DNA from 2 places in the Gordonia sp. N1V genome. Region 2 is predicted to be linked to the other one. Evidence: riboswitches for the same ligand, from Rfam matches in the RefSeq annotation. Region 2 holds a riboswitch; the other holds the start of a gene.
The links. A riboswitch is a leader RNA that binds a small molecule or an ion and turns the genes downstream of it on or off. The one in region 2 is predicted to bind S-adenosylmethionine.

Region 1 (4,110 bases), on a different contig from region 2:
CGTTGGGGAGGGCATCGCTGATGGCGTCGAGCTGACCGGAGCCCAGTGAACCGGTGCGCACACCCGACTCGGGGACGACGGTGAAGTCGATCCCGTCGAGGTAGGCGTCGCCGGTATGGGTGAACACCGCCGAGCCCCATTGATATCCGGTGCGTTTGCGCAGGGCGGCCGAACGGCCTTGTTGCCATGCGGAATAGACGAACGGCCCGGAGCCGATGTTGGTGCCCTGGCACCGCTGTTCGGGTGTGGCGGCGACGGTCGCGTCGGCCTGGATGCCGAGCTGCGGGGTGGAGGTCGCCTGCAGAAACTGCGCGTTCGGTGCGGAGAACTCGACCCGTGCGGTCAACGGGTCGACGACGGTGGTGCCGGTGTAGCCGCTGAGATAGGTTGCGGCCAAGGGCGCCTTGGCGCCGCCGAGGGTGGTGACGATGGCGTCGAAGTTCTTCTTGACCGAGTCGGCGGTCAGCGGGGTGCCGTTGCTGAAGGTGACGTCGGGCTTGAGGTGGAAGGTGAAGGTCTTGGCGTCGGGGCTGACCTCCCAGCTCTGCGCCAGCCACGGTTTCAGGTCGCCGCTTCCGGGTACCTGGTCGGTCAGTGAGTCGACGATCTGACGGGTCACGTAGATCGTCTGGTTGGTGGCGCTCTGGGCGGGGTCGGAGCAGGTGGGCGCGTCGGAGAGGCCGTAGCGCAGCGTGCCGCCGGACACCGGCGGGCCGGCGTCGTCGGACTGCGAGGAGCCCCCGCCGCATGCGGCGAGACCGAAGACGGCCAGCGCGGCAACGGTTGCCGTCGCGGTACGGGCGACGGTGGTGGTGATGCCACGCATCAGATGAGGCCCCATTTCTTGGCGAGGAGTTCGTGCGAGCGCAGCCGGTCACCGTGATCGTGGGTGACCGAGGTGATGACGAGTTCGTCTGCGTCGGTCAGCTTTCCGAGCGCGGCGAGACGCTCGACGACGGTGTCGGGGCTGCCCACGAACTGGGTCTCGAGGCGGTCGGCGACCAGTGCGCGCTGCTCGTCGTCCAGTGGTGGCGCGGTGGCCGGATCCGGGTACTCGACGGCGCCGTGGCCGCTGCGGATGCTGTACACCCAGTGCCCGTAGGTGGAGGCGAGATGGCGTGCGGTGTCGTCGTCCTCGGCGACCACCACATCGGCCGAGACCACCACGTACGGTTCGGCAAGCACCGCCGACGGCCGGAAGGCGGCGCGATAGGCCTGCACCGCTTCGAGCGTCGTGCCGGGGCTCACGTGGTAGTTGGCGACGAAGGGCAGTCCGCGCGCGCCGGCCACCTGAGCGCTCTGACCCTTGCTGCTACCGAAGATCCAGAGCTCGACGTCGGCGCCCTCACCGGGCACCGCATGCAGTTGGAGACCGGACGGGCTGCGATAGGTGCCCTCGAGCAATGCGGCGATGTCGGCGACCTGCTCGGCGAAATCGGGGGTCTGCGCACCGGGCTGGGTGAGCACCTCGAAGCTGCGCGCCAGACGCGAATTCGCCAGCAGCGCCGACACATCGAACGGTTCGGGGAGCACCACACCGTCGACGACACGACTCGGGCCGGGAAGCCGCGGCAGGGTCGCCGCAGGTGTCGACGGCGTGGGTGTCGAAGGCGTGGGTGTCGCCGTGACCGCTTCCGCGCGCCGCTGACCGGAGCGTCCGAGACCCAGGTCGATACGGCCGGGATGGAAGGCGTCGAGCAGACCGAAGGACTCGACGACCGAGACCGCGGTCGTCTGGCCGACCTGAACCGCCGCCGACCCGACCCGGATGGTGGTGGTGGCGCCGGCGATCTGACCGATCAGGACAGCCGGATTCGAGCCGGCCACCGCGACGAAGTGATGTTCGGCGACCCAGTAGCGGCGATAGCCCCACTGCTCGGCGTGCTGCGCGAGGTCGATCGTGTTGGCCAGTGCGGCAGCAGGATTGGAGCCCTCGCTGATCGGCGCGAGATCGAGCACCGACAACGGGGCATGGTCATGAAATGGCACGAGCCGACTCCCATCGATCCCGGCGTTAGCACCCTCCTCTGGGGTTGCTGCGACGTCGACGAGCCGGGTCTCTCGGTCGCTCCAGATGGTCGATTCACGGTAGGTCGACGGCGCGGCACACGGCAAGAAAGTCAGGAGCTGCTCGAGTACGTCGACGGCGCCCGGGCGTCTACGCGGCACAGACTTTCGGTCACCGTGGGATTAACCCGGACGCCCGGACGGCATCGGTGCCGGGCGGTGACGCCGTAACGCCCGCGTCAGTCTTGTCCGATACAGGCGATTTAGCCTAGCCTAACGAGATGCGCGTTCGTGGAGTTCTCGCCGGCCTGTTGACCCTGGTGTTCGTCGCCCTTGTCGGGTGCTCCTCCCCTGACGACCCGGCCGGGTCCGCGGGGGAGACCGTGACCGTCGAGCACCAGTACGGATCGACGACGATTCCGAGCGATCCGACCAAGGTCGTGACCTTCGGCGGCGCGTGGTCGGATTCGCTGATCCGCCTCGGAGTCCCGATCACGGCGGAGTTCCTCGCGCAGGGGTATTCGGGCCCGAACAATCGCTTCGCCTGGACGCCGGAGCACTCGTCGACGATCGTCACCTATGACGTGGAGGCCGGTACCCCCGACGTCGCCGCGATCGCGCGGTTCGCCCCGCAGGTGATCCTCGCCGGATACCTGCCCGATCGCGCGGCCTACGACCGTCTGACGCGGATCGCCCCGACGATCCCGGTGATGGCCACCGACACCGTCACCGACAGCTGGCAGGACGTGATGACGACAGCCGGCCGGATCTTCGGCAAGCAACAGCAGGCCGATGAGGCCGTCGCCGAGGTCGAGCAGCAGATCGCGGCCACCAAGGCGAAATACCCGGCGAGCCAGGGCAAGTCGTTCACCTTCGGACAGTTGACCCCGCAGAATCAGTTCGGTGTGGTGACCAGCGACACCGACCCCTCCGCGAAACTGCTCGCCGAACTCGGCCTGGTTCTCGACCCGGCGGTCAAAGGGCTCGCGCCCGGTGGCGCACGCACGATCGTGTCGGCCGAACGTATCGACATCTTCGCTTCGGACCTACTGATCTTCTGGCCGCTGGTCGGCGGGCCCGAGGCGTTCGATGCGATACCCGGCTGGGATTCGCTGCCCGCGGTGCGCCGCGGCACGACGGTGTTCCTCACCAACGACACCGCGTCGGCGTTCGGCGGACCCACGATCTACTCGGTGCCGTGGGCGATCGACAAGCTGACGCCGGCGTTGGCGAAACTGTAGGCGCTCGCCCCCGGCGGCGCCTCAGGCGGCGCCTCAGGCGGCGCCGCGTTCCTCGATCTCCTCGAGCCGGTCGATCACGGTGCGCGCGAACACCTGCTGCTCGGTGACCGCGAGTTGGTTGCGGCTGCGCGAGGTGAACGCGAAGAGCCAATCGATCAGCGTGGTGAAGCGGTTGCGGAATCCGACGAGGTAGATCAGGTGCAGGAACAGCCATCCGAGCCAGGCGAGATAACCGGAGAACTCGATGTGCCGCGACGTCCCGGGGATCGGCACGCTGGCGACCGCCGAGTACCGCGAGACCGTCGCCATCGACCCCTTGTCCCAGTAGGAGAACGGCTTTCGAGCCCGCAGACTGCCGTTGAGCCGAGCGATGATGGTGTCGGCGGCGTACCGCGCGGACTGGTTCGCCGCCGGGGCCTGGCCCGGCACCCCGTCGAGTGCCATCATGTCGCCGACGACGAACACCTCGGCGTGGCCGGGCAGACTGAGATCTGGCTGCACCCGGACCCGTCCGGCGCGGTCGGTCTCGGCCCCACTCTGCTCGGCGAGATGGCGGCCGAGTGGGCTGGCCGCGACACCCGCCGACCACACCTTGCACTGGCTCTCGATGCGTCGGGTGGTGCCGTCGGGGTCTTTGACCACCAGCCCGTCGTAATCCATGTCGACGACCATCGACCCCAGTTGGACATCGACTCCCAGTGAGCGCAAACGCTTTTCAGCCCGTCCTCCGAGCTTGCGCCCGAACGGCGGAAGTACCGACGGCGCCGCGTCGAGGAGGATGACCCGCGCCTGCGTCGGATCGATGGAGTCGAAGGCGCCGCGCAGCGTCTTGGCCGCCATCTCCGCGATCTGCCCGGCCATC
Region 2 (4,110 bases):
CCCACGCGCGCAAGGAGTGCGCGGGCAGCTCGCTCGGCGTCCGCGCGGGTGATCCGGCCGGTCGAGACCAGTGGTGCCGCGACATTCTGGCCGGCGGTGAGGTTGGAGAACAGGTTGAACGACTGGAAGACGTAGCCGATGCGGCGTCGCTGTCGCAGGATCTCGCGTTCGGGCAATTCCCGGAGACGGCCGCCGGTACGGCGGACGCCGATCAGTTCGCCGCCCACGCTGACGTGGCCTGCGTCGAGCCGTTCGAGATGGTTCACGGCACGGAGCAGGGTCGACTTGCCCGAGCCCGAGGGTCCGAGGATCACCGTCACCTCTCCCGGGCGGATCGTGAGGTCGATGCCCTTGAGGACGTGGTGGTCGGCGTAGAAGCGGTGGGCGCCCACGATCTGCACCTCGGCACCGGTCGACGTCGTGTCCGGTGTGATGGCGGCGCGCGTCATGCGGCACGCTCCCAGGGACGCAGGGCGATGCTCCGGCGAGCGCCGGCAACAGCGAACCGCAATCGCTGTATCGGCGTGGGGGGCAGGGTGCGGACCGCCCCTCGCGCGAAGTAGCGCTCGACGTAGAACTGCACGATCGAGACGGCGCTGGTGAGGATCACATACCAGACCGTCGCCACCATCAGCAGTGGGATGATGTCACCGGAATAGGTGCTCGACTGGGTCGAGACCACGCCGAACAGATCGAGTAGCGACACGTAGTAGACCAGCGATGTCGACTTGATCAGCCCGATCAGCAGATTCACATACGACGGCACGATGGACCGCAGAGCCTGCGGCAATGTGATGCGCAGAAAGTGATACCGACGTGGAATGCCCAGTGCGGCAGCGGCTTCGTGTTGGCCCGCGTCGACCGACAGGATGCCGCCGCGCACGATCTCGGCGGCGAACGCCGCCTCGTGGACGGTGATACCGATGACGGCGATCAGGAACGGGGTGGCGAGATCGGCCTCGGAGAAATGAAACAGTCCCGGGCCGAACGGAACACCGATACTCAGACTCTGGTAGAGCGCCCCGAAGTTGAACAGGATGAGGAGCAGTACGATCAGCGGGATCGATCGAAAGAACCAGACGTAACCCCAGCTGACCGCCGCGAGCACGGGATTGTTCGACAGCCGCATCAGCGCCAGGACGATACCCACGGCCAGGGCGAGCACCGCACTGTACGCTGCGACCTCCAAGGTGACTCCGAGGCCTTCGAGAATGACGGGGCGAAAGAACCAGTACCCGAACCGATCCCATTGGAAGAACGCGTTGGTGGCCAGGCCGTGGACCAACTGCGCGCCGACGATGAGCACGATCGCGGCGAGAACCCACCGGCCGGGATGACGCAGGGGCGCAACGCGTTCGGCGACCGGCGGCGTAGTCGTGCCCGCCGACGACGGGTGCGAGTCCCCCGACGGCGCCGGGTGTGGATCGGCACTCGTGGACGGCGATGGGGCGGACATGTCGGCACTCTCCTCCAACCGGGGAACGGGGCACGCGAGGAGAGGCGTGCCCGACGACACCCCGGGCGTATCCCGCGGGTACCGACGACCACGACGGCACGACGACTCCTCACGAAATCGTTGTGGCCGTTTCCATCACGCTTATCGGGACATTCCCGATCCGGTCGTCACCTGGGGCACCCCACCGCGATGCGAGGGTTGCCGGTCAACCAGCCAGGGCTTGACGTTGACGCTCATGACCGTCTCGCTCACGCTAATACCGCGCGCCGCAGCGGTCAGTATTTACATTCGTCGATGAGTGAAAGTCTCGTGGCGTCGGCGTCGGACACCATAGTCGTCTGACGCTGCGTTATTCGTCTGACGCTGCGTTCCTCAGACCTGCGTTCGTCAGACGCTGCGTTCGTCAGACGCTGCGTTCACCGGCCAGGATCGCCTCGAGGCGCCGGTGGATGTGAGGGGAGAGAAAAGGTGTCACGTCGCCGCCGAGCTTGGCGACCTCTTTCACCAGCGAACTCGAGACGTGCGCGAAGCGCGGATCGGTCAGCAGGAACACGGTCTCGACGTCGGCCAGCTCACGATTCATCTGCGCCATCGGAAGCTCGTAGTCGAAGTCCACCGACGAGCGCAGACCCTTGACGATGGAGTGGATCGCGTTCTCTCTGAGATAGTCGACGAGCAGGCCGGTCCACTGATCCACCCGCACATTGGGCAGATCGGCGCAGTCCTCCCGGATCAGTTCGAGCCGCTCCGGGACCGAGAACAGGCCGCGCTTGTTGGGATTGACGACAACGGTGACCACCAGCTCGTCGAAACACGCAGCAGCCCGCTCGACGACGTAACGGTGGCCGCGCGTGAAGGGATCGAAGGAGCCGGGGATCACCGCACTGGTCATACTCTGCAGAACCTACCCGGCCTCCCCGCCGGTGACTCGCGCGACCTGCACCGTGGTGTCGCCGTAGGACTTGTCGGTGACGACCTCCCAGCCGACCGGCCATCTCGTCGTGGCCCGGCGGCCCCGCTCGAGGACCAGTAAGCCACCGTCGGCGAGCCAACCGCCCGCGCCGAGCGCCGCGAGGTCACCGTGCACCTCGTCGTCGGTGAGTGCATAGGGCGGGTCGGAGAAGATCACATCGAAGCGACCCGTCACACCTACTCGGGCCGGGACCTCCGCTCGGGCCGGGCCGGCCAGGAACGCCGACACCGGTGCGGTGATCACCCGGCCCACCTCGGCGACGCCGAGCGCCCTCAGGTTGGCGGTGACGACAGCGGTGGCGCGACGACGGCTGTCGACGAACACGGCCGAGGACGCGCCACGGGAGAGTGCTTCGAGGCCCAGCGCACCGGACCCGGCATAGAGGTCGAGGATGGCGGCACCCTCCAGATCGATCCGGGCGTCGAGAATGTTGAACACCGCCTCGCGCACCCGATCGGAGGTGGGCCGGGTCCCGGCGTCGGGAACCTTCAGTGGTCGTCCGCCGTGGCGGCCGGCGATGATCCGGGTCACCGAACCATTCTCCCATTGCCGATTCGGTTGAGCCGTCCCCCTCGACGGGCGGCGCCACCGGGTCGTCACCGCGGTCGCCGCCGGACAATTCGCCCACCCGCAGCGAGTCGTCGCAAGCGTTTGTGTCCCGCATCACAAATACCGGATGAACTGGGCATTGAGGGGGCATTTCCCCACCGATTTACGCAGGCAGGTGAATTCGTCGACACACGTTGTTAACGTCGAATGCGTTATGAGCCCGTCCCACACAAGAACGGCCCCATCACCCCTTCTCACTCTCGACTACCGGGTTCCCTCGGTGGCCGACGGTACCCGACTCTGGGAGATTGCCAAGGACTCCCAGGTGCTCGACGTGAATTCCAGCTACGCCTACGTACTGTGGTGCCGAGACTTCGCCGAGACGTCCATCGTCGCCGAGGTCGACGGCCGCACTGCAGGATTCGTCACCGGATATCGACGTCCCTCCGACCCGTCGACCCTCATGGTCTGGCAGGTCGCGGTCGACGACGCGTATCGCGGTCACGGGATCGCAGCAACGATGCTGCATCGACTCTTCGATCGTGCCGCACGACGCGGGGTGGTGGCCATGCACACCACCATCAGCCCCGACAACGTTGCCTCGCAACGATTGTTCGCATCGGTGGCTGCCGCTCGCGGACTCCGATTCGCCCGGCGCGACCTTTTCGCCGCCGGCGACTTCCCAAACGCACACGAGCCCGAGGACCTCTATCTGCTCGAGCCCGAGGTTCCCGAACCCTGATCCCGGGCAACAGGAGTCGGCTCCCGAGCCGGTCCTGATCCACCAGCCACACGGTCAAAGATGGGTCCGCACAACATGTGTCGATCAGGTTGCTCCGTACATGTTGGTGCGCACCGGTATCCCCGCGCGGGCCACGCCGATCCGCTCTGTGCGGATCTCACCTGCGGTGGCGACGCGACGCGCGCCCCGGGCGACGGCCTCACAGATTTCCCACATTGGAGGAATAACCATGAACGACCAACCCACCGCCAAGAAGACCTCGATCGATGATTCGGTCTTCACCCAACACGAATCCGAGGTCCGCAGTTACTGCCGCAGCTGGCCGACGGTGTTCGGCCAGGCTCGTGGGTCGTGGCTGACCGACACCAACGGCGACCGCTACCTGGACTT

Region 1: linked by a shared signal. The riboswitch ahead of P3L18_RS22055 (LLM class flavin-dependent oxidoreductase) and the one ahead of P3L18_RS10670 (amino acid ABC transporter permease) in region 2 are both predicted to bind S-adenosylmethionine.

The regions. Positions count from the first base shown of each region.
Region 1 is NZ_JARJDD010000021.1:10,948-15,057, reverse strand. Features, by position in the region: gene P3L18_RS22060 (ABC transporter substrate-binding protein) at 1-826, opposite strand, end outside; gene P3L18_RS22055 (LLM class flavin-dependent oxidoreductase) at 826-1,989, opposite strand; SAM riboswitch class I at 1,997-2,081, opposite strand; gene P3L18_RS22050 (ABC transporter substrate-binding protein) at 2,289-3,248, shown strand; gene P3L18_RS22045 (NAD(P)/FAD-dependent oxidoreductase) at 3,282-4,110, opposite strand, start outside.
Region 2 is NZ_JARJDD010000006.1:224,796-228,905, forward strand. Features, by position in the region: gene P3L18_RS10665 (amino acid ABC transporter ATP-binding protein) at 1-449, opposite strand, end outside; gene P3L18_RS10670 (amino acid ABC transporter permease) at 446-1,456, opposite strand; SAM riboswitch class IV at 1,589-1,697, opposite strand; gene coaD (pantetheine-phosphate adenylyltransferase) at 1,860-2,348, opposite strand; gene rsmD (16S rRNA (guanine(966)-N(2))-methyltransferase RsmD) at 2,361-2,960, opposite strand; gene ectA (diaminobutyrate acetyltransferase) at 3,193-3,720, shown strand; gene P3L18_RS10690 (hypothetical protein) at 3,805-3,951, opposite strand; gene ectB (diaminobutyrate--2-oxoglutarate transaminase) at 3,950-4,110, shown strand, end outside.